2 regions of the Kitasatospora sp. NBC_01266 genome follow, and region 2 is predicted to be linked to the other one. Evidence: predicted binding sites of a transcription regulator. Region 2 holds the regulator's gene; the other holds the start of a gene.
The links. Region 2 encodes HspR, which represses chaperone genes until heat shock. Its sites were predicted from a motif close to TTGAGNNNNNNNNNCTCAA; they were not measured.
Positions count from the first base shown of each region.

Region 1: lon (endopeptidase La) is a predicted target of HspR. The motif match lies at 8,783-8,801, and genes of this name have one in related genera.

Region 1 covers NZ_CP108458.1:5,394,018-5,405,372, forward strand. Annotated here, with positions in the region: gene OG403_RS23630 (serine/threonine-protein kinase) at 1-1,045, opposite strand, end outside; gene OG403_RS23635 (multifunctional oxoglutarate decarboxylase/oxoglutarate dehydrogenase thiamine pyrophosphate-binding subunit/dihydrolipoyllysine-residue succinyltransferase subunit) at 1,223-4,981, opposite strand; gene OG403_RS23640 (HAMP domain-containing sensor histidine kinase) at 5,350-6,438, opposite strand; gene OG403_RS23645 (response regulator transcription factor) at 6,592-7,323, opposite strand; gene OG403_RS23650 (rhomboid-like protein) at 7,825-8,625, shown strand; gene lon (endopeptidase La) at 8,824-11,235, shown strand.
Region 2 covers NZ_CP108458.1:4,528,557-4,539,911, forward strand. Annotated here, with positions in the region: gene OG403_RS19715 (helix-turn-helix domain-containing protein) at 1-213, shown strand, start outside; gene OG403_RS19720 (hypothetical protein) at 218-838, opposite strand; gene OG403_RS19725 (hypothetical protein) at 1,241-1,489, shown strand; gene OG403_RS19730 (helix-turn-helix domain-containing protein) at 1,520-2,602, opposite strand; gene OG403_RS19735 (heat shock protein transcriptional repressor HspR) at 2,725-3,231, opposite strand; gene dnaJ (molecular chaperone DnaJ) at 3,238-4,380, opposite strand; gene grpE (nucleotide exchange factor GrpE) at 4,471-5,103, opposite strand; gene dnaK (molecular chaperone DnaK) at 5,100-6,947, opposite strand; gene OG403_RS19755 ((Fe-S)-binding protein) at 7,364-9,583, shown strand; partial or broken gene OG403_RS19760 (sugar phosphate nucleotidyltransferase) at 9,909-10,982, shown strand; gene OG403_RS19765 (Yip1 family protein) at 11,174-11,355, shown strand, end outside.

The DNA.
Region 1 (11,355 bases), 870 kb from region 2:
GCGCCTGGCCGGGCGGCGGGGGAGCGGCGAAGGAGGGCGCGGTGGCGGGCACGGTGGGGATCGGGGGCAGGCCCGGCTGCGCCGGCTCGGCGGGCGGTGCGGCCGGCCGGGCCTTCGGCAGGTCGGAGCGCCGGGTGATCTCGCCGGCCACCGGCGCCGGGAGCCAGTCGTCGGCGAACCGCAACTGCCCGCCGACCTCGGGGTGGTTGCGGGCGATCTCGATGATCTCGGCCGGCGTCGGCCGCTCCTGGGGCGACTTGGCCAGGCAGCGCAGCAGCAGCTCGCGCAGGTCCTCGGGCACCGCGTCCAGCTCCGGCGGCTCGTGCACCACCCGGTAGAGCACCGCGGTCTCCGGGCCCTCGCCGAACGGCGGCAGGCCGCCGGCCACGTAGGCCGCCAGCGCGCCCAGCGCGAAGACGTCGGTGGCGGGGGTGACCGCGGCGCCCTGGGCCTGCTCGGGTGCCATGAAGGCGGGCGAGCCGATCCGGAAGCCCGTCCCGGTCAGCGCGGTGGCGTCGGCGGCGCGGGCGATGCCGAAGTCGATCACCCGCGGGCCGTCGGCGGCGACCAGCACGTTGGCGGGCTTGAGGTCGCGGTGCACCACACCGACGCTGTGGATCGCCTGCAGCGCCTCGGCGATGCCGCCGAGCAGCAGCAGCACGGTGCGCACCGGCAGCGCGCCGTACTCGCGCACCACCTGCTGCAGCGAGGGCCCCGGCACGTACGCGGTGACCAGCCAGGGCGCGTCGGCGTGGGTGCCGGCGTCGATCACCTGGGCGGTGTACAGGCCGTGGATCCGCTGCGCGTTGGTCACCTCCTGGGCGAACCGGCGGCGGAACTCGGCGTCCTCGGCGAACTCGGGGCGGACCACCTTGAGCGCCACCGGACGGCCGCCCGGCGTGAATGAGAGGTAGACCCGGCCCATGCCGCCGGCCCCGAGCCGCGCGGAGAGCGGGTAGCCGGCCACCTGCACCGGATCGTCCGGGTGGAGCGGCTGGAAGGCGGGCGGCGGCGGTGCGGCGGCGTTTTGATCATCGGCAGGCATGGCGCCGAGGTTATCGACGGACCGTCAGCAGTGCCGTGCCGGGACCGGTTTGGTTACCCAGCCGAGATCTGCCGAGATCTGCCGAGATCTGCCGGGATCCGCCGGGCTCGGCCGGACGCCGGAAGGGCCCGGTCCGCATCCGGACCGGGCCCTTCCAGGCTTGCTGCTGAGCCGACGTCAGAGGCTGAAGATCTCCTCGATCAGCGCCTGCTGCTCGGCGGCGTGCCGCTTGGCCGAGCCCACGGCCGGGGCCGAGGAGGCGGTGCGGGCCACCCGGCGCAGGCGGCCGCCGCTGGCCTTGCGACCGATCACCACGTCCAGGTGGTCGACCAGGTTCATCGCGATGAACGGCCAGGCGCCCTGGTTGGCCGGCTCCTCCTGGGCCCAGACGAACTGGACGTCCTCGCCGTAGCGGGCCAGCTCCTCCTGGAGCTCGGCGATCGGCAGCGGGTAGAGGCGCTCGACCCGCACGATCGCGGTGTCGGTGACGCCGCGCTCGGTGCGCGCCGCCTCCACGTCGTAGTAGAACTTGCCCGCGGTGATGACCACCTTGCGCACGTTCTGCGGGTCGACCGTGCTGTCGCCGATCACCGGGCGGAACGAACCGGAGGTGAACTCCTCCGCCGAACTGGCCGCCGCCTTCAGTCGCAGCATCGACTTCGGGGTGAAGACGACCAGCGGCTTGTGGTGCGGGTTGTGCACCTGCCAGCGCAGCAGGTGGAAGTAGTTCGACGGCGAGGTCGGCATCGCGACCGTCATGTTGTTCTGCGCGCACAGCTGCAGGAAGCGCTCGGGACGCGCGGACGAGTGGTCCGGCCCCTGGCCCTCGTAGCCGTGCGGCAGCAGCAGGGTGACGCCGGAGTGCTGCGCCCACTTCTGCTCGGCCGAGGCGATGTACTCGTCGACCACGGTCTGCGCGCCGTTGACGAAGTCGCCGAACTGCGCCTCCCACATGACCAGCGCGTTCGGGCGGGTCAGCGAGTAGCCGTACTCGAAGCCCATCGCCGCGTACTCCGACAGCAGGCTGTCGTAGACGGTGTAGCGGGCCTGGTCCTCGGTCAGGTAGAGCAGCGGGGTGTAGTCCTCGCCGGTGACCCGGTCGATCAGCACCGCGTGGCGCTGGCCGAAGGTACCGCGGCGGCTGTCCTGGCCGGCCAGGCGGACCGGGTGGCCCTCCATCAGCAGCGAGCCGATGGCGAGGGTCTCGCCGGTGGCCCAGTCGATGGTGCCGTCCTCGATCGAGCCGGCGCGGCGCTGCAGCTGCGGCAGCAGACGCGGGTGGACGGTCAGCCACTCCGGCAGGTTGACCTGCGAGGCGGCGATCCGCTTCACCATCTCCTGGGAGATGCCGGTCTGGATGTTCACCGGGAAGTCGGCCACCGGCCGGCCGCTGGGGGCGCCGACCTGCGCCGAGGCCGCGTCGCGGACCTCCGCGAAGACCTTCTCCAGCTGGCCCTGGAAGTCCTGGAGCGCGGACTCCGCCTCTTCCATGGTGATGTCGCCGCGACCGATCAGACCCTCGGTGTAGAGCTTGCGCACCGAGCGCTTCTTGTCGATCAGGTCGTACATCAGCGGCTGGGTGAACGACGGGTTGTCGGCCTCGTTGTGACCGCGGCGGCGGTAGCAGATGAGGTCGATCACGACGTCCTTGTGGAACGCCTGGCGGAACTCGAAGGCCAGGCGCGCGACGCGGACCACGGCCTCCGGGTCGTCGCCGTTCACGTGGAAGATCGGGGCCTCGATCATCCGGGCCACGTCGGTGCAGTACATCGAGGAGCGGCTGGAGGCCGGGGCGGCGGTGAAGCCGACCTGGTTGTTCACCACGATGTGCACGGTGCCGCCGGTGCGGTAGCCGCGCAGCTGCGACATGTTCAGGGTCTCCGCGACCACGCCCTGGCCCGCGAAGGCCGCGTCGCCGTGGATCTGGATCGGCAGCACCGGGAAGGTGGTGCCGCCCTGGTCCAGGATGTCCTGCTTGGCGCGGGCGATGCCCTCGACGATCGGGTCGACCGTCTCCAGGTGCGAGGGGTTGGCGGCCAGCGAGACCTTGATCGTCTCGCCGTCCAGGCCGGTGAAGGTGCCCTCGGAGCCCAGGTGGTACTTGACGTCGCCGGAGCCGTGCATCGACTTCGGGTCGAGGTTGCCCTCGAACTCGCCGAAGATCTTGCCGTACGGCTTGCCGACGATGTTGGCCAGCACGTTCAGCCGGCCGCGGTGGGCCATGCCGATGACGGCCTCGTCCAGGCGGTGCTCGGCGGCGGAGTCGATGGTCGCGTCCAGCAGCGGGATCAGCGACTCACCGCCCTCCAGCGAGAAGCGCTTCTGGCCGACGTACTTGGTCTGCAGGAAGGTCTCGAAGGCCTCCGCCGCGTTCAGCCGGCGCAGGATGCGCAGCTGCTCCTCGCGCTCCGGCTTGGTGTACGGCTTCTCCAGGTGCTCCTGCAGCCACTTGCGCTGCTTGGGGTCCTGGATGTGCATGTACTCGACACCGACGGTGCGGCAGTACGTGTTGCGCAGCAGCCCGAGGACATCGCGCAGCTTCATCATCTTCTGGCCGCCGAAGCCGCCGACGGCGAACTCGCGCTCCAGGTCCCAGAGGGTCAGGCCGTGCTCGACCACGTCCAGGTCCGGGTGCTTGCGCTGCTTGTACTCCAGCGGGTCGGTGTCGGCCATCAGGTGGCCGCGGACCCGGTAGGAGTGGATCAGCTCCATGACGCGAGCGGTCTTGTTGACGTCGTCCTCGTGCGTGGTGGCGACGTCGGTGGCCCAGCGGACCGGCTCGTACGGGATCCGCAGCGACTCGAAGACCTCGTCGTAGAACCCGTGCTCGCCCAGCAGCAGCTGGTGGATCGAGCGCAGGAACTCGCCGGACGCCGCGCCCTGGATGACCCGGTGGTCGTAGGTCGAGGTGAGCGTCATGATCTTGGAGACGCCGAGCCGGGCCAGGGTGTCCGGGTTGGAGCCCTGGAACTCGGCCGGGTACTCCATCGCACCGACACCGAGGATGGTGCCCTGACCCTGCATCAGGCGCGGGACCGAGTGCACGGTGCCGATGCCGCCGGGGTTGGTCAGCGAGACCGTGACACCGGTGAAGTCATCCATCGTCAGCTTGTTGGCGCGGGCCCGGCGGACGATGTCCTCGTAGGCCTGCCAGAAACCGAAGAAGTCGAGCGTCTCGGCCTTCTTGATGGCCGCGACGACCAGTTGGCGGTCGCCGTTGGGCTTCACCAGGTCGATGGCCAGACCGAGGTTGATGTGGTCCGGCTTCACCAGGAAGGACTTGCCGTCCTTCGCGGCGTAGCTGTGGTTCATGCCCGGGGTCGCCTTCAGGGCCTGCACCAGCGCGTAGCCGATCAGGTGGGTGAAGGAGACCTTGCCGCCACGGGCGCGCTGCAGGTGGTTGTTGATGACGATGCGGTTGTCGATCAACAGCTTGGCCGGCACCGCGCGCACGCTGGTGGCGGTCGGCACCTCCAGCGAGGCGTCCATGTTGGTGGCCACGGCCTTGGCCGGGCCGCGCAGCGGGACGAGCTCGGGCCCGGTGCTCTCGGCCGCGGGTGCGGCGGTCACGGGCGCGGCGGCGGCCTTGGGGGCCGGCGGCGCGGCCGGGGCGGCTGCCAGCGGCGCGGCGGCGGCAGGCGCGACCACGGGGGCCGGGGCTGCCACGGCGGCGGCGGGGGCAGGCGCCACCGCAGCGGCGGTCGCAGCAGGGGCAGGGGCAGCAACGATGGTCGGCGCGGGGCCGGCCGGGGTCGCGGCCTGGGTCACTGGGGTCACCTCGGTACCGGGCTTGTAGTCGGCGAAAAAGTCCCACCAGGCTCGGTCGACCGAGTTGGGGTCCTGGAGGTACTGCTGGTAGATCTCGTCGACGAGCCACTCATTGGGGCCGAAGCCAGTGGTGCTTGCCGAGCTGGGGGTTTCAGGGTGTGGCGACACGGCGGCAACCGCCCTCTTCCGCTTCCTTTTGGGATGTTTGGACAGCGGGGATTAAGGCTACGCCCCTGACCAAGCATCGCGCAGTCCCCTGGGGGTCGGCGTCGTCCAGATCACAGTGCTGTCGGCCACATTGGCCGAAAAAAGACGTTAGAGAGCCGCCAAAAGAGGGAAGCGGATCGCTGCGATTACCCGCCCGAACGACTCCAAATCGGGCAAAATGTCCACAGATCGACCAGTTATGACCGATCCGAGGCTGTCGACTACCAGATTGTCCCAATTCTGTGACAAAGCTGGCCGACCTGGACGGGATGTGGCGCTCGCGTGTGCGCGGCCGGGCTCGGGGTGTGACCGTCCGCACACCCCGCGGCTCACAGCCGGGGGTGCGGCACCACGGCGGCGCTGCCCGGCAGCGCGACCTGGATCAGGCAGCCGCCGGAGGCGTCGGCGACCTCGATCCGCCCGCCGTGCAGATCCACCGCCCAGCGGGCGATGGCCAGCCCCAGGCCGGTGCCGCCGTCGCTGCCGGGGCCCTGGGCGGTCGGGGTGCCCGCGCGGCTGAACCGGTCGAACACCCGGGTGCGGTCCTGTGCCGGTATCCCGGGGCCCTGGTCCTCCACCTCCAGCAGCAGGGCCAGCGGCGCCTCCCCGGTCCGGGCCCGCACCGTCACGGTGCCGCCGGCCGGCGAGTGCTTGCAGGCGTTGTCCACCAGGTTGGCCACCACCTGGTGCAGGCGCTCCGGGTCGGCCAGCGCGGTCAGGCCCTGCGGCTGCACGTCCAGCCGCAGCCGTACGTCGTCGCGCCGGCTCCAGGCACCGCCGGCCGTGGCGCCGTCCACCGTCAGGCCGCGCAGCACGCCGGCCAGGAACGGGGCCACCTCGAACTCGCGGGCGTCCAACGGCACCACGCCGTCGTCCAGTTTGGAGAGGTCCAGCAGGTGCGAGACGAGCCGGCCGAGACGCTCGGTCTGCTCCAGTGCGGCGCCCAGGGTGGCCTGCTCGGGCGGCACCACGCCGTCCACCATGTTCTCCAGCACGGCGCGCAGCGCGGCGATCGGCGTGCGCAGCTCGTGCGAGACGTTGGCCACCAGCTCCCGGCGGTGCCGGTCGGCGGCCTCCAGGTCGGCGGCCATCTTGTTGAAGGTCGTCGCCAGCTCGCCGATCTCGTCGCGGGACCCGGTGGTCACCCGGCGGCTGTAGTCCCCGCCGGCCATCGCACGGGCCGCCGCGGTCATCTCGCGCAGCGGGGCGGTCAGGGTGTGCGCCAGCAACTGCATGAAGAGGAGTGAGGCGATCATCGAGAAGGCCATGATCACCCGGATCTGGGTCTCCGAGCGGATCGCGATCACCACCAGTCCGGTGGCGACCACCACCGAGACGATGACCAGCAGGGCGAGTTTGCCCTTGATCGAGCGCACCGGGTCGAGCGGCCGGATGTCCAGCCAGATCCGCGCGGCCATGCGCCCGGGCCACCGCTGCGGACGCGGCGGCGGGTCGGGCTCGGTACGAGCCCGTGTAGAGGTGTTCATCGGTGCTTGGTCCCCGTACTTCTGTGGCCCCCGTGGCCCCCGTGGCCCCCCCGCGCGGCTCCCAGTCACTGGACTGGACGCGCGCTATCCCACCGGTGCCTCCAGCGCGTAGCCGACGCCGTGCACGGTGCGGATCCAGGTCGCGCCGATCTTCCGGCGCAGTGCCTTGACGTGGCTGTCCACCGTCCGGGTGCCGGAGGCGTCGGTCCAGTCCCAGACCTCGGCCAGCAGCTGCTCGCGGGTCAGCACGGCACGCGGCTGGGCGGCCAGGCAGGCCAGCAGGTCGAACTCGGTCGGCGTCAGGTGCACGTCGCCGGAGGCGAGCCGGACCCGGCGCTGCACGTGGTCGATCTCCAGTTCGCCGAAGCGCAGGCTGCCCAGCGCCGGAGTTCTGGCGGCCTGCTGGGCCCGCTCGACCCGGCGCAGCAGCACGTTGACCCGGGCCGCCAGCTCGCGCATCGAGAAGGGCTTGGTCATGTAGTCGTCGGCGCCCACGCCGAGGCCGACCAGCAGGTCCGTCTCGTCGTCGCGCGCGGTCAGCATCAGTACGGGGACCGGGCGTTGCGCCTGGATCCGCCGGCAGACCTCCAGACCGTCGAAGCCGGGCAGCATGATGTCGAGCACCACGAGGTCGGGCTGCCAGGTGTGGAAGCCGTCCACCGCGCCGGGGCCGTCATGGGCCACTGCGACCTTGAAGCCCTCCGCGCCCAGCCGGGCCGCGATGGACTCGGCAATGGTGGGCTCGTCCTCCACCACCAGAACGCGTCGTTGGGCAATCACACCGCTGCCGCTGGTGTCCTGCTGAATCTCTGTCACGGTCACGCCACCGCCCCCAGGGCCTGCGGGCCGCCACCTGTGGGAGTGGCGGGCACCGCTCGTAGTCTTGTTCCGTCGTTAATTTCGCGTGCTGATTTGACGCCCCGGGCTCCGCCAAGCGCGGGTGGACCGCGGCTTCCCGACCGCCGGTCCGACATGCATACCTCGCAGCGTACGGACACCCGGCGAGCACCGGCAGGTGGACCGCAGATTTCCGGACCACAGGCCAAAGCGCGCGCCCCGGGGACCCAGCACGGGCCGTTACCTTACCCGTCCATGTCGACTCGCGGTAACGGTGTGTATGCACGAACCCGTCGGCGGCCCCCGCTCGGGCCGCGGCCGACTTATGGTCTGGACCAACTCCTGAACTGCCCTGACAGGGAACGCAACACGATCCTCAGCGGACTCTCACGGATGCCCCTTAGCGTGGACGAAAGCGGCAGATGATGGCACGGTGTGCACGCGCGGCGAGCACACTCGGACCGAGGGGACGGAGGCGCCATGGCGGACGTGACAGCGGGCGCGACCCGGGGCGCTTCGCGCCCCACCGCGGTGCGGCACCTGACCGCGGTGACACCCCTCACCGGGCTGCGGTTCGGGCTGCGCTCGGTGCCGCTGCGCTGGGTGCTGGACCGGCTGCCGACGCCGCGCCGCAACCCCTTCGCCTGCGGCTACCTGGTGGTGCTGGCCGGGACCACGATCTTCGCCCAGCTCGCCAGCCCGGACCTGGTGCACCAGTTGCAGACCATGTCCAGCACCGACGGCCACCACCTGCTGCACACCCCCGTGCGCTCGCTGCTGATGAGCGGGCTCTGGGTGGCCGGTCCGGTCTGGATGCCCTACCTGTGGGCCTTCGCCTTCACCGTCGCCCCGCTGGAGCGCCGGGTCGGCTCGCTGCGCGCCGCCGGGGTCTTCGCGGCCGGGCACGTGGTCGGCACCCTGCTCTCCCAGGCGGTGGTGGCGGTCGCGGTGGCCACCGGGAAGGTCGGGCCGGGCATCCTGGACGAGCTGGACATCGGCGTCAGCTACGGCGTGCTGGCCAGTCTGGGCGCGCTGGCCGGGCTGCTGCCCAAGCGCGGGCGCTGGCTGGCGCTGGGCGGGGCGGTGCTGCTGGTGGCGCACCAGATCATCACCGACCAGGACCTGATCACCGCGGTCGGCCACCCGACCGCACTGCTCACCGGGGTGGCGCTCTGGGGCGTGCTGCGGCGGCCCCGGCGGCCCCGGGGCGGGTCGGCCGTGCGACGGCTGCCGCGGCGAGCGGCGCGACGGGCCGCCGGGCCCGCGCTCGAGCGCGCGTAGCGCCGGTCCTCCGCCCTCCCTCGTCCGCTCCTCTGCGGCTGCGCGGCCGGGCTTCTTCCCAGGCTTCTTTCAGCGTTCCTTCCGCATCCCCCGGATGCGCTCATGGTTGATCGCTCAGAGCGAACAAGGTCCCGGGAACATCCAGCCCTGCCGAAGCCTTAGTCATGTCGACTCAAGTTCACTGACTGGGGAGAGATCATGGCATCGACGTCCGCTTCGCTCACTCTGCCCGTGCTGCCCCTCGACGACGAGGTCGTGCTGCCCGGCATGGTGGTGCCGCTGGACCTCAAGGACACCGAGGTGCGCGCCGCCGTGGAGGCCGCCAGGGCCGCCGCGCGGGCGTCGGTGAGCGGTACCGCGGGCAAGCCGCAGGTGCTGCTGGTGCCGCGGCTGGACGGCTCGTACGCCGCGGTGGGCACCCTGGCCACCGTCGAGCAGGTCGGCCGGCTGGCCGACGGCGAGCCGGCCGCGCTGGTCCGCGCCGTCCGCCGGGTGCGGATCGGCGCCGGCACCACCGGGCCGGGCGCCGCGCTCTGGGTGGAGACCACGCCGTTCCAGGAGTCCGCGCTCGGGCTGCCGGTGGCCGGCCGGGCCGCCGAGCTGGTCAAGGAGTACAAGGCGCTCTCCACCGAGTGGCTGCGCAAGCGCGGCGCCTGGCAGATCGTCGACCGGGTGGCCGCGATCGAGGGCGTCGGCGAGCTGGCCGACAACATCGGCTACGCCCCCTTCGCCACCGCCGAGCAGAAGCTCAAGGTGCTGCTGGAGGCCGACCAGGTGGCCCGCCTGGAGTACGCCCTGCAACTGCTGCGCGACCACCTCGCCGAGGAGGAGGTCAACGACACCATCCGCAAGGACGTCGAGGAGGGCGTGGCCAAGCAGCAGAAGGAGTTCCTGCTCCGCCGCCAGCTGGAGGCGGTGCGCAAGGAGCTGGCCGAGCTGAACGGCGAGGCCGCCGACGAGGAGGGCGACTACCGGGCCCGGGTCGAGGCCGCCGACCTGCCCGAGAAGGTGCGCGAGGCCGCCCTCAAGGAGGTCGACAAGCTGGAGCGCAGCTCCGACCAGTCGCCCGAGGGCAGCTGGATCCGGACCTGGCTGGACACCGTCCTGGAGCTGCCCTGGAACAACCGCAGCGAGGACGCCTACGACATCGCCGGTGCCCGCGCCGTGCTGGACGCCGACCACGCCGGGCTGGCCGACGTGAAGGACCGGATCGTCGAGTACCTGGCGGTCCGCAAGCGCCGGGCCGACCAGGGCCTGAGCCTGGTCGGCGGGCGGCGTGGCGGCGCGGTGCTGGCGCTGGTCGGGCCGCCCGGCGTCGGCAAGACCTCGCTGGGCGAATCGGTGGCCCGTGCGATGGGCCGCGACTTCGTCCGGGTCGCGCTCGGCGGGGTGCGCGACGAGGCCGAGATCCGCGGCCACCGGCGGACCTACGTCGGCGCGCTGCCCGGCCGGATCGTGCGGGCCATCAAGGAGGCCGGCTCGATGAACCCGGTCGTCCTGCTGGACGAGATCGACAAGGTCGGCTCGGACTACCGCGGCGACCCGGCCGCCGCCCTGCTCGAGGTGCTGGACCCGGCGCAGAACCACACCTTCCGGGACCACTACCTGGAGGTCGAGCTGGACCTCTCCGACGTGGTCTTCCTGGCCACCGCCAACGTGCTGGAGGCCATCCCCGAGCCGCTGCTCGACCGGATGGAGCTGGTCCGGCTGGACGGCTACACCGAGGACGAGAAGGTCGTCATCGCCCGCGACCACCTGCTGCCGCGCCAGTTGGAGCGCACGGGGCTGACCGCCGAGGACGTGGCGGTGGCCGAGTCGGCGCTGCGCAAGCTCGCGGGGGAGTACACCCGGGAGGCCGGGGTGCGGAACCTGGAGCGGTCGGTGGCCCGGATCCTGCGCAAGGTCGCCGCCCAGAGCGAGCTGGGCGAGCGCGAGCTGCCGACCACGATCGGTGCCGACGACCTGCGCGGCCTGATCGGCCGGCCGCACCACACCCCGGAGGCGGCCCAGGAGCCGACCCAGCGGCGCACGGCGGTGCCCGGCGTCGCGACCGGCCTGGCGGTCACCGGCGCGGGCGGCGACGTCCTCTACATCGAGGCCTCGCTGGCCGACGCCGAGACCGGCTCGACCGGCCTGACCCTGACCGGCCAGCTGGGCGACGTGATGAAGGAGTCGGCCCACATCGCCCTGTCCTACCTGCGCTCGCGCGGCGCGGAGCTGGAGCTGCCGGTCACCGGACTGCGCGAGCGCGGCATCCACCTGCACGTCCCGGCGGGCGCCGTCCCCAAGGACGGCCCGAGCGCGGGCATCACGATGACCACCGCGCTGGCCTCGCTGCTCTCCGGCCGCAAGGTGCGCACCGATGTGGCGATGACCGGTGAGGTCTCACTGACCGGCCGGGTGCTGCCGATCGGCGGGGTGAAGCAGAAGCTGCTCGCCGCCGACCGGGCCGGGATCACCACGGTGATCATCCCCAAGCGCAACGAGCCCGACCTGGACGAGGTCCCGGCCGAGGTGCTGGAGCGCCTGACGGTGCACCCGGTGGCCGACGTCCGCGAGGTGCTGGCGCTGGCCCTGGAGCCGGCCGAGGTGCTGGTGGCGGCGGCGTGAGGCGGTGAAGTCCGTTGGCGCCCGGCGGACCTGACGGTCCGTCGGGCGCCGCCGCATGCCGGGGCGGAGCTCATGGATGATATCGATCGTGCTAGAATCTGATATCGAAAGCCTGTGCCG
Region 2 (11,355 bases):
GTCCGCTGGGAGGAGCCGGTGCGGGACACCGACGGGCCGCTGGTGGAGCTGCTGGCGCGTGGTCTGACGCAGCGGGCGATCGCGACGAGGCTGGGCTTGAGCGAGCGGACGGTGGCGACGCAGATCGCCCGGCTGCGGCAGGTCCACGACGCCGAGACCCTCTTCCAGCTCGGCTGGCAGCTGCGTGCCGCCGAACCGCCCGGCCCCCGCTGATCGCTCAGCCGGTGGCCGCGCCGCTGCTCGGCCAGCTGCCGTAGGCGTTCCGCGAGGCGGGGACGGGCTTGAACTGCTCACCGGGCGCGGTCCAGAAGCCTTCGCGCAGCGAGAGTGCCATGCCGGCCCAGTCGAGGGCGGTCTCCACGATGTGCCGCAGGCTCTCCGGCGACCAGCTGTCGTCGAAGACCAGCGGCAGCACCGGGGCGACCTGCTCGATGGTGGCGATCAGCGGGTTGTGGGTGATCGCCTCGTCCACCAGCAGCACGATCGGCTTGCGCAGCGCCGAGCCCCAGCCGAGCTCCAGCGAGACGCCGGCCGACAGCGGCGAGCCGACGTAGGCGAAGACCAGGTCGGCGGTCTGCATCGCGCGGAAGTCGGACGGAACCCGCGGCTCCGGCGTCCGCCCCTCCACCGTCCAGGCATCACTGTGGTGCGCGCTGAAGACGGCCGCGCCGCTGTGCAGCAGCGAGCTGCGCAGGGCGGTCAGGCGGGTCCGGCTGGCGAGCGTGACGACACTGTCGGCCGGCCCGGTCAGCCGCATCAGCGGGGCGGCGAGGAAGACACGGGCCCGGCGGCCTTCGGGGGCCTGGGCTGCGTGCTGGCGCATGTACGGCTCACTCATGGCGGTGGCTCCGGGGAGTTGACGATCCTGCTGAGTGTGGTCTCAGCGGGTTAGCAGGGCACGGACGGAGCGGTTGCTGAAACCGCTTCGGAGTCGGGGGATGCTCCCAATCCGTCCGCTCACTGATCGTCACTGGTGGCGGCCCATGGCGTCCACAGAAGCGGTGTGTCATCTCCCTGACTGGCATTTGGATGACACCTGGACGGGAGGATGGCCACTGACGCATCGTCAAACAGGTGTCATTTTTATGCCAGGCAGCACGATGCCAGGCATCTACCGAGGCCTGGCCTTGCCTTGGAGTCGGAGTATGGCTTTGATAAATGCTTGTTTGCGTCTACACGCGAGGAGCGATGCGGACGCCGACACTGTCCGTTATATCAGGCACATGACAAGGAGGCACACATGCGTCGTGCACCTCGATCAATGATTCGTGCGCTCGTTGCTGGTGCCATTGCAGGTGCGGGCCTGGCGGCGGCCGTCGGTGCGCCGGCTCTGGCGACAGAGGTCTTCGCTTCCAGTGTCAGCCCGCTGGACATCCACTGGGGCGGGAACAATGCCGAGGTGTCGGCTGACGCCCAGTCGGTCGTTCCGGCAGGTGCCAGCTCGCAGCTTGCCGTCTCGAAGTCGGACGATATCTGGTGGGGCATCTAGGCCCCGCCGCTTTTTGGATGGCCGCCGCGGCTAGTTGTCGCCGGACGATTCAGCCCCGGGGTGAAGGGGCGAGAACATTGCTTCACCCCGGCCGTCCTCCTCGTCCGAGCCGTCGTAGCGGTGTCCTGGCGGGTTGAGCGCCATGCGCCAGCCGAGCTGGAAGAGCGTCTCCGAGCCGTACTCCTCGCGGAAATCCGCTATGTGCCTGGCCAGGGTGCGTTCGCTGATGCCGAGGTTTCGAGCGATCACCCGGTGGCCGATGCCTTGGGCCATCATGCGCAGGATGTTGCCCCGCATCCGGGAGATGACCTCCTGCGGCACTTCGGTGGCCCCCACGAACGGGCTGGCCCGCTCCCAGAGCCGCTCGAACGAGTCCAGCATGTAGGCGACGACGCCTGGGTCGCTGACGAACGCGGCCGTCTCGTGATCCCCCTGGACAGGGATCACCGCGACCGCGCGGTCGATGATGAAGAGGCGGGTGAACGGTTCCGCCAGAGTTCTGACAGCACCGCCGGCTTCGGTCACGGCCTCGACGTACTGCCTGGTCGGCGCCGAATAGCGAGCGCTCGGTTGGTAGATGATCCGACGCGCGATCCCACGTCGGATCCGCGTGACCTCGGCGTCGACGGTGCCCTTGAGCAGTATCAGGGACTCACGACGGCTTCCGCCGGGTTGTGCGGTCAGGACCTCGAACTCGGCGCCGTCGACCAGCAGGCTGACCCGTTGGTTGATCTCGGCCAGGCCGTGAACATGCTCGATCGGACCGCCCGGCTTGATCTGCTGATCCAGCGACTGGTAAGCGTGGTTCAGGTCCTGCATAGCCGTGGGTATGGACACCGCCTGCGACAACAGTGAAAGGGCCTGCTTCTGCCAGGCCGAACCAAGCCGGGTCGCCAGCCGGTTTGGATCTGTGGCCGTCACGATCGACGGTTTTCCTTGGTCGAGAACCAATAGACCGAGTTCCGCGAGTTCCTGGTACGGGCCGGTGAGATCGGCCTCGTCGACCTCCATGCTTCCGCCGGTGGCGATGACCTGGAGATACAGGGACTTGGCCGCGGCAGACACGAGGCCGACCTTTTCCTTCTCCCCTTCGGCCCCGCCCGTCGAACTCACTCCTGGTTCCCCCTCCCGGGAAACTCGCCACAATCCAACGGCAGCACTCTACGCAAGAGCGGGAGCGGTTGGCACCCCACCCAATAGGGGGGTTCAACCACTCCCGTTCTGAGCTGCTTCCGTTACCGCCGCGGCCGCCACACCACCAGCGCGCTCGACTGCTGGGCCGGCTGGTACGGCACCAGGTCCCGCCGGTACGAGGCGTGCACCGCCGCCTCCCTGGCCTGCAGCGCGGCCCCGGCGCCCTCCACCGCGGTGGCGAGTTCGGCCACTCGCGACTGCAGGGCGGCCACCTGGTTCTCCAGTTCGATGATCCGCTTGATCCCGGCCAGGTTGATGCCCTCGTCCTGGGAGAGCCGCTGGACCTCGCGCAACTGCTGGATGTCCCGGGCCGAGTAGCGCCGGCCGCCGCCGCCGGTGCGGTCGGGGCAGACCAGGCCGAGGCGGTCGTACTGGCGCAGGGTCTGCGGGTGCAGCCCGGAGAGTTCGGCGGCCACCGAGATCACGTAGACCGGGGTCTCCTCGGTGAGCACGTAGCTCGGGCCCGGGTGGGCCGCCCGCCGGGAGCGGGGGGCGGGGCCGCCGGGCAGGCCCTCGCCCAGGCCGACGCCGATCGAGTCAGGGCTCATGTCAGGTCACGCTCCCTCCGCCGCCTTGAAGAGGGCGGCTCGCGGGTCCTCGGATGCGGTCGCGTCGCGGTACTGCTCCAGTGCGCTCAGGGCCTCGCCGCTGGTCTGCTGGGGAACCGTCACCTCGACGGTGACCAGCAGGTCGCCCCGGGTGCCGTCCTTGCGGGTGGCGCCCTTGCCGCGGGCCCGCAGGGTCAGGCCGTTGGCACTGCCGGCCGGGAGCCGCAGTTTCACGGCGGGGCCGTTCAGGGTCGGTACCTCGATGGTGCCGCCCAGCGCGGCTTCGGGGAAGGAGACCGGGACGGTCACTGTGAGGTTGTCGCCCTTGCGGCCGAAGACCGGGTGGGAGCTGACGTGCACGGAGACGTAGAGGTCGCCGGGCTGGCCGCCCCGCTCACCCTGGGCGCCCTTGCCCTTGAGCCGGATCCGCTGGGCGTCCTGCACCCCGGCCGGGATCCGCACCTGCATGGTGCGGGCCGAACTGGCCCGCCCGCTGCCGTGGCAGTCCGGGCACGGGTCGTCGACGATCATGCCGCGGCCCTTGCAGTCGCGGCACGGGTCGGAGAGCGCGAACGCTCCCTGGCCCCGGCTGACCGTCCCGGCGCCGACGCAGGTCGGACAGACCCGGGGCGTGCTGCCGGCCTTCGCACCGGTGCCGGAGCAGGCCCGGCAGGCGGCCTGACTGGTCATCCGCAGCGGGACGGTGGCGCCGTCCACCGCCTCCTCGAAGCTGAGCGTGACCTCGGTCTCCACGTCCGCGCCGCGTCGCGGCTGGGCCTGCCGGCCGCCGCGGTTGAACAGGCCGCCGAAGACGTCGCCGATGCCGCCGCTCGACTGCGAACCGTTGAACAGGTCGCCGAAGTCGAAGCCGTAGCCGTTGGTGCCCGGCCCGCCCGAGCGCATCCCGCCGGCGCCGAAGAGGCTGCGGGCCTCGTCGTACTCCTTGCGGCGCTTCTCGTCCGACAGGACGTCATAGGCCTCGGAGATGTCCTTGAAACGGTCCTCCGCCTTGGTGTCGCCCTTGTTCGCGTCCGGGTGGAACTCGCGGGCGAGCTTGCGGTAGGTCTTCTTGATCTCCGCGGTGGTGGCGTCCTTGGGCACACCGAGGACCTTGTAGTAGTCCTTCTCCACGTAGTCCTTCGTGCTCATGGCTGCTGCCACCTCCCGGGATGGGTCGATACGGCGCTGCGGAGCCGCGCGTCACCGAAGGCGACGTGCGACCCCGCAGCGCACAGCGTGTCAGTTCTCGGCCGCACCGTCAGCCTCGGGGGCCGCATCCGAGCCTCCGGCGGACGGACCGCCGGCCTGGCCACCGGTGGACGGGGTCCCCGGCTGCGGCTCCGCGACGGCCACCATCGCCGGGCGGATGATCCGCTCGCCGATCCGGTAACCGGGCTGCAGGACCTGCACACAGGTGTCCTCGGTGACGTCCGAGGAGTAGCTGTGCATCAGCGCCTCGTGCAGGTTCGGGTCGAAGGGCTCGCCCTCCTTGCCGAACTGCTGGAGGCCCAGCTTGGCGACGACCGTCTCCAGGTTGTCGGAGACCGACTTGAAGCCGCCGGTCACCTCGCCGTGCTCGCGGGCCCGGCCGATGTCGTCCAGCACCGGAATCAGCGACTCCAGGATGTTGGAGACCGCGATCTCACGGACCGTCAGCCGGTCGCGCTCGACCCGCTTGCGGTAGTTCTGGTACTCGGCCTGCAGCCGCTGGAGGTCGCCGGTGCGCTCGGTCAGCTCACGCTTGGCGGCCGCCAGCTCGTCGCCCTCCGCCGCGGCGGAGGCGCCGTTGAGCGCCTCCTCCGCGGCCTGCACGACAGCCTCGTCGGCGTTGGAGTCGTCGCCGGGCTCCACGCCCCGCGCCTTCTCCGTCATGCCGCACCACCCTTGGGCTTCTCGTCGTCGATGATCTCGGCGTCGACCACGTCGTCCTCGGGCTTGGCACCGGACTCGGCGCCGTCCGCGGCACCCGCCGCACCGGAGGCGTCGGCGTTGGCGTAGAGCGCCTGGCCGAGCTTCTGGGCGGTGGTGGAGACCTTCTCGGTGGCCTCGCGGATGGCCGCGATGTCCTCGCCCTTCAGGGTCTCCTTGAGCTCGCCGATCGCGGTCTCGACCTCGCTCTTGACGTCGCCCGGGAGCTTGTCGGCGTTGTCCGCGATGAACTTCTCGGTCGAGTAGACGAGCTGCTCGGCCTGGTTGCGGGTGTCCACGGCCTCGCGGCGCTTGTGGTCCTCCTCCGCGTACTGCTCGGCCTCGCGCATCATGCGCTCGATGTCGTCCTTCGGCAGCGCCGAGCCGCCGGTGACGGTCATCCGCTGCTCCTTGCCGGTGCCGAGGTCCTTGGCGCCGACGTGCATGATGCCGTTCGCGTCGATGTCGAAGGTGACCTCGATCTGCGGCAGGCCGCGCGGGGCCGGCGGCAGGCCGGTCAGCTCGAACATGCCGAGCTTCTTGTTGTACGCCGCGATCTCGCGCTCGCCCTGGTAGACCTGGATCTGGACGGAGGGCTGGTTGTCCTCGGCGGTGGTGAAGATCTCCGAGCGCTTGGTCGGGATCGTGGTGTTGCGCTCGATCAGCTTGGTCATGATGCCGCCCTTGGTCTCGATACCCAGGGACAGCGGGGTGACGTCCAGCAGCAGGACGTCCTTGACCTCGCCCTTCAGCACACCGGCCTGGAGCGCGGCGCCGATCGCGACGACCTCGTCCGGGTTGACGCCCTTGTTGGCGTCCTTGCCGCCGGTCAGCTCCTTGACCAGCTCGGCGACGGCCGGCATACGGGTCGAGCCACCGACCAGGACGACGTGGTCGATCTCGGAGAGCGAGATGCCGGCGTCCTTGATCACGTTGTGGAACGGGTGCTTGCAGCGCTCCAGCAGGTCCGCGGTCAGCTGCTGGAACTGGGCCCGGGTGAGCTTCTCGTCCAGGTGCAGCGGGCCCTCGGCGGAGGCCGTGATGTAGGGCAGGTTGATCGAGGTCTCGGAGGACGAGGAGAGCTCGATCTTGGCCTTCTCGGCCGCCTCGCGCAGGCGCTGCAGCGCCATCTTGTCCTTGGAGAGGTCCACGCCGTGACCGGCCTGGAAGACCTTCACCAGGTGGTCGACGACCTTCTGGTCCCAGTCGTCACCACCGAGGTGGTTGTCACCGTTGGTGGCCTTCACCTCGACGACGCCGTCGCCGATCTCCAGCAGCGACACGTCGAAGGTGCCACCACCGAGGTCGAAGACCAGGATGGTCTGGTCGTCCTTGTCCAGGCCGTAGGCCAGCGCGGCGGCGGTCGGCTCGTTGACGATGCGCAGGACGTTGAGGCCCGCGATCTCACCGGCCTCCTTGGTGGCCTGGCGCTCGGAGTCGGAGAAGTAGGCCGGGACGGTGATGACGGCGTCGGTGACCGTCTCGCCCAGGTAGGCCTCCGCGTCGCGCTTCAGCTTCTGCAGGATGAAGGCGCTGATCTGCTGCGGGTTGAAGTCCTTGCCGTCCAGGTTGATCTTCCACCCGGTGCCCATGTGGCGCTTGACCGAGCGGATGGTCCGGTCCACGTTGGTGACCGCCTGGCGCTTGGCGACCTCGCCGACCAGCACCTCGCCGTTCTTGGCGAAGGCGACGACGGACGGCGTGGTCCGGGCGCCCTCGGCGTTGGTGATGACGGTGGGCTCACCGCCTTCGAGAACACTGACGACCGAGTTCGTCGTGCCGAGGTCGATACCGACCGCGCGTGCCATCGTAAATACCTCCACGGAAGAGTTGAGCTTTACGCACTCAAGCGTGCCGTACCGGAGCGCCGACGTCAACAGACGTGAGTCGTCCGGGCTCAACTTTCCAGCGCGGGGTCGGCGCGGGAGGTGCCGGTCGGCCGTGCGGGTCCTGGCCTCCGCCGATCCACGTGACCTCTGCCATACGCTTCTTCTCTGTAACCGGCCCGGCGATCCCGATAGCCTCCGGCGAGCCGGGGCCAGGGCGTGCCCGGGGCGCGATTATCGGGTGGTAGGCCGGAGAGAGACTGGTCACAGTCGGGCGCCAAGACTAAGTTACTCGCGGGTACACTCCCGGGTGGGAGCGTGCGTGCCCCATGGCCGCAACCAGGCGGCCGACCGGACGCGGCCCCGTGGGACCCTCACCCGAGAATTCGGAGCAGCCGATGCAACTCTTGGCGATCATCGTGTCGCTGGTCACCGCCTTGGTCGGCGTGGCGCTGTTCGCTCGTGCCATCGCGCAGATCTACGGTTTCGTCCGGCTCGGGCAGAAGGTCCCGGCCGGGGCACGTACCGACAACCCGGTGGCAAGAACGCTGACCGTGGCCAGGGAGTTCCTCGGCCACACCCGGATGAACAAGTGGGGCATCGTCGGTGTCGCCCACTGGTTCGTCGCCATCGGCTTCTACACGCTGATCCTGACCCTGGTCACCGCCTTCGGTCAGGTCTTCGACGCCGACTTCGTGCTCCCGATCATCGGCAAGTGGACGCCGTACCTGGTCTTCGAGGAACTGGTCGGCGTGCTGACCACGCTCGGCATCGCGACGCTGATCGTGATCCGCCAGCTGAGCCTGCCGAGCCGGGCGGGCCGCAAGTCCCGCTTCGCCGGCTCCAACATGGGCCAGGCGTACTTCGTCGAGTACGTCATCCTGATCATCGGCCTGGCGATCCTGACGCTGCGCGGCCTGGAGGGCGTGCTGCAGGGCGTGACCCACTACGAGGCCGGGTACCTGGTCTCCTACCCCCTGGTCAAGGCCTTCTCCGGGCTGAGCCTGAGCACCCTGCACAACCTGGTCTACCTGGTCGCGATGATCAAGATCGCCACCTCGTTCATCTGGATGATCACGGTCTCGCTGAAGACCGACATGGGTGTCGCCTGGCACCGCTTCCTGGGCTTCCCGAACATCTGGTTCAAGCGCAACGCGGACGGTGCCGTCACCCTGGGCGCGCTGCAGCCGATGACCAGTGCGGGCCAGCCGATCGACTTCGAGGACCCGGCCGAGGACGCGGTCTTCGGTGTCTCGCAGGTCGAGCACTTCTCCTGGAAGGGCATCCTCGACTTCTCCACCTGCACCGAGTGCGGGCGTTGCCAGTCGCAGTGCCCGGCCTGGAACACCGGCAAGCCGCTCTCGCCGAAGCTGCTGATCATGAGCCTGCGCGAGCACGCCTACGCCAAGGCGCCCTACCTGCTGGCCGGTGGCGGCAAGTCGATGGAGGGCGAGGAGCAGGCCAGTGCCGAGCAGCTGGCCGGGGTCCCGGCCGCCGCGCTGGCCGAGGCCGAGCGCCCGCTGATCGGCACCGCCGAGGAGAACGGCGTCATCGACCCGGACGTGCTGTGGTCCTGCACCACCTGCGGTGCCTGCGTCGAGCAGTGCCCGGTGGACATCGAGCACATCGACCACATCGTCGACATGCGCCGCTACCAGGTGATGATCGAGTCCTCGTTCCCCACCGAGGCCGGCACCATGCTCAAGAACCTGGAGAACAAGGGCAACCCGTGGGGCATGGCCACCAAGGCCCGCCTGGACTGGGTCAAGGAGCTGAAGAAGGAGACCGGCATCGAGGTCCCGGTGATCGGCCAGGACATCGAGCCCGCCGACGTCGAGTACCTCTACTGGGTCGGCTGCGCCGGAGCGCTGGAGGACCGGGCGAAGAAGACCACCAAGGCCTTCGCCGAACTCCTGCACACCGCCGGCGTCCAGTTCGCGATCCTCGGCAAGGAGGAGTCCTGCACCGGTGACTCCGCCCGCCGCCTGGGCAACGAGTTCCTCTTCCAGATGCTCGGCGCGCAGAACGTCGAGACGCTCAACGCCGCACTGGAGGACGCTCCGAAGAAGCGGATCGTGGCCACCTGCCCGCACTGCTTCAACACCATCGCCAACGAGTACCCGCAGCTCGGCGGCCACTTCGAGGTCATCCACCACACCCAGCTGCTCCAGCACCTGATCGACGAGGGCAAGCTCGTCCCCGTCAACCCGGTCGAGGGCCTGATCACCTACCACGACCCGTGCTACCTGGGCCGCCACAACAAGGTCTACAGCCCGCCGCGCGAGATCATGGACAAGGTCCCCGGCCTGCGCCAGCAGGAGATGCACCGCCACAAGGAGCGCGGCTTCTGCTGCGGCGCCGGTGGCGCGCGGATGTGGATGGAGGAGCGGATCGGCAAGCGGATCAACACCGAGCGGGTCGACGAGGCGCTGTCGCTCAACCCCGACATCATCTCCACCGCCTGCCCGTTCTGCCTCGTCATGCTCTCCGACTCGGTCAACGGCAAGAAGAACGACGGCGCGGCCAAGGAGCACCTCAAGGTCGTCGACGTCGCGCAGCTGCTGCTCGAGTCCGTCAAGGCGGTGCCGGCTCAGGCCCCCGAGCCCGCCGAGGTGTAGCTGAGCAGGTAGAAGGCCGAAACCGGCCTTTCTCGCACCGGAGTTCGGGCAAGGTGCGAAATGTGCTTGCGGCCCGATGCCTCCCATATAATGCCTGCCCCGGGTGCTAATCGCCCGGGGCAGGCTTCTTAGTTAATAAAGAACGCATATTCTCGACGAACTCGGGAGCGCGGCACGGGGGCTGCGCCCAATCGGTGCGGCGGTCCGACACGTATGTGCTCGGCAGGCCGGTCGGCGCCCCGACAAGCACCCAAGCACCCAAGCGACGGCGCTGGTAGTACTCCACGCCAGGTCGCTGACCGGAACCAAGGGGAGAAACGCACAGATGATCCAGGCGATCATGCTGGTCGGCGGTCAGGGCACGAGGTTGCGCCCGCTCACCACGCACACCCCGAAGCCCATGCTCCCCGTCGCCGGTGTGCCGTTCATCGCGCACCAGCTCGCCCGGGCCGCGGCCGCCGGTGTGACCCGTGTCGTGCTGGCCACCTCCTACCTGGCCGAGGTCTTCGAGGAGCACTTCGCCGACGGCTCGCCGTACGGCCTGGAGCTGGTCTACCTGACCGAGGTCGAGCCGCTCGGCACCGGCGGTGCGATCCGCAACGCCGCCGAGGGCCTGACCTGCGGCCCCGACGATCCGGTGCTCATCTTCAACGGGGACATCCTGTCGGGCCTGGACATCGCCGCGCTGCGCGACGGCCACGTCGCCGCCGGCGCCGACGTCACCCTGCACCTGACCCGGGTCGAGGACCCGCGCGCGTTCGGCCTGGTGCCGACCGACGAGAACGGCCGGGTGCTGGAGTTCCTGGAGAAGCCGGAGACGCCCGAGCAGATCGTCACCGACCAGATCAACGCCGGCTGCTACGTCTTCACCCGTTCGGTGATCGACCGCATCCCGGCCGGCCGGGTGGTCTCGGTCGAGCGCGAGACCTTCCCCGAGCTGCTGGCGACCGGCGCCCTGGTGCGCGGTGTGGTCGACAGCTCGTACTGGCTGGACCTGGGCACCCCCGCCGCCTTCGTGCGCGGCTCGGCCGACCTGGTGCTCGGCCGGGTCGACTCGCCGGCCGTCCCCGGTCCGACCGGCGACGCGCTGCTGCTCGACGGTGCCACCGTGGACCCGGCGGCCGTGCTCAGCTCGGGCACTGTGGTGGCGGCCGGTGCCGTGGTCGCGGCCGGCGCGATCGTGGAGGGCAGTGTCGTGCTGCCGGGCGCCGTGATCTGCGCTGACGCCTTCGTGAAGGACTCCATCGTGGGCGCGTACGCCACCATCGGTGAGCGCACCTCGCTGGACGGTGCGGTGATCGGCGACGGCGCGGTGGTCAAGTCCGACAACGAGCTGCCGAACGGCATCCGGGTCGCCTGCGGCACGCTGCTGCCGGTCGGCGCGGTGCGGACCAGCGCCGGCCCCGGCGGCTGCCCCGCCGGTGAGACCTCGGCGGCAGCGGTGCACGGCTCGGTGCTGCAGAAGTAGTCGCTGGTTGCCGGTCGGTGGGGCGGGGCAGGCGGGGCGGCGTGCGTCACAGCCCTGCTGCAATCCCCTTGGGCCCGCTGGAGGGTGACCCCGCCGAGCGCCTTTCCGGGTACCTTCGGAGGGTGGCTGGCAAAGGAAGTCTGAGCGGGAACGGTCGGGGCGGCGGCGAGCGCGAGCGCGCCGCCGGCGCTGCGGCGTACGAGCCGACCGAGCCCTACGGCGTGGACCCGTACCGGGCGGATCAGCCCGGGAACACCCGGGCGTTCACGGTGGACCCCGCGGGTTACGCCGGTGGATACCCCGG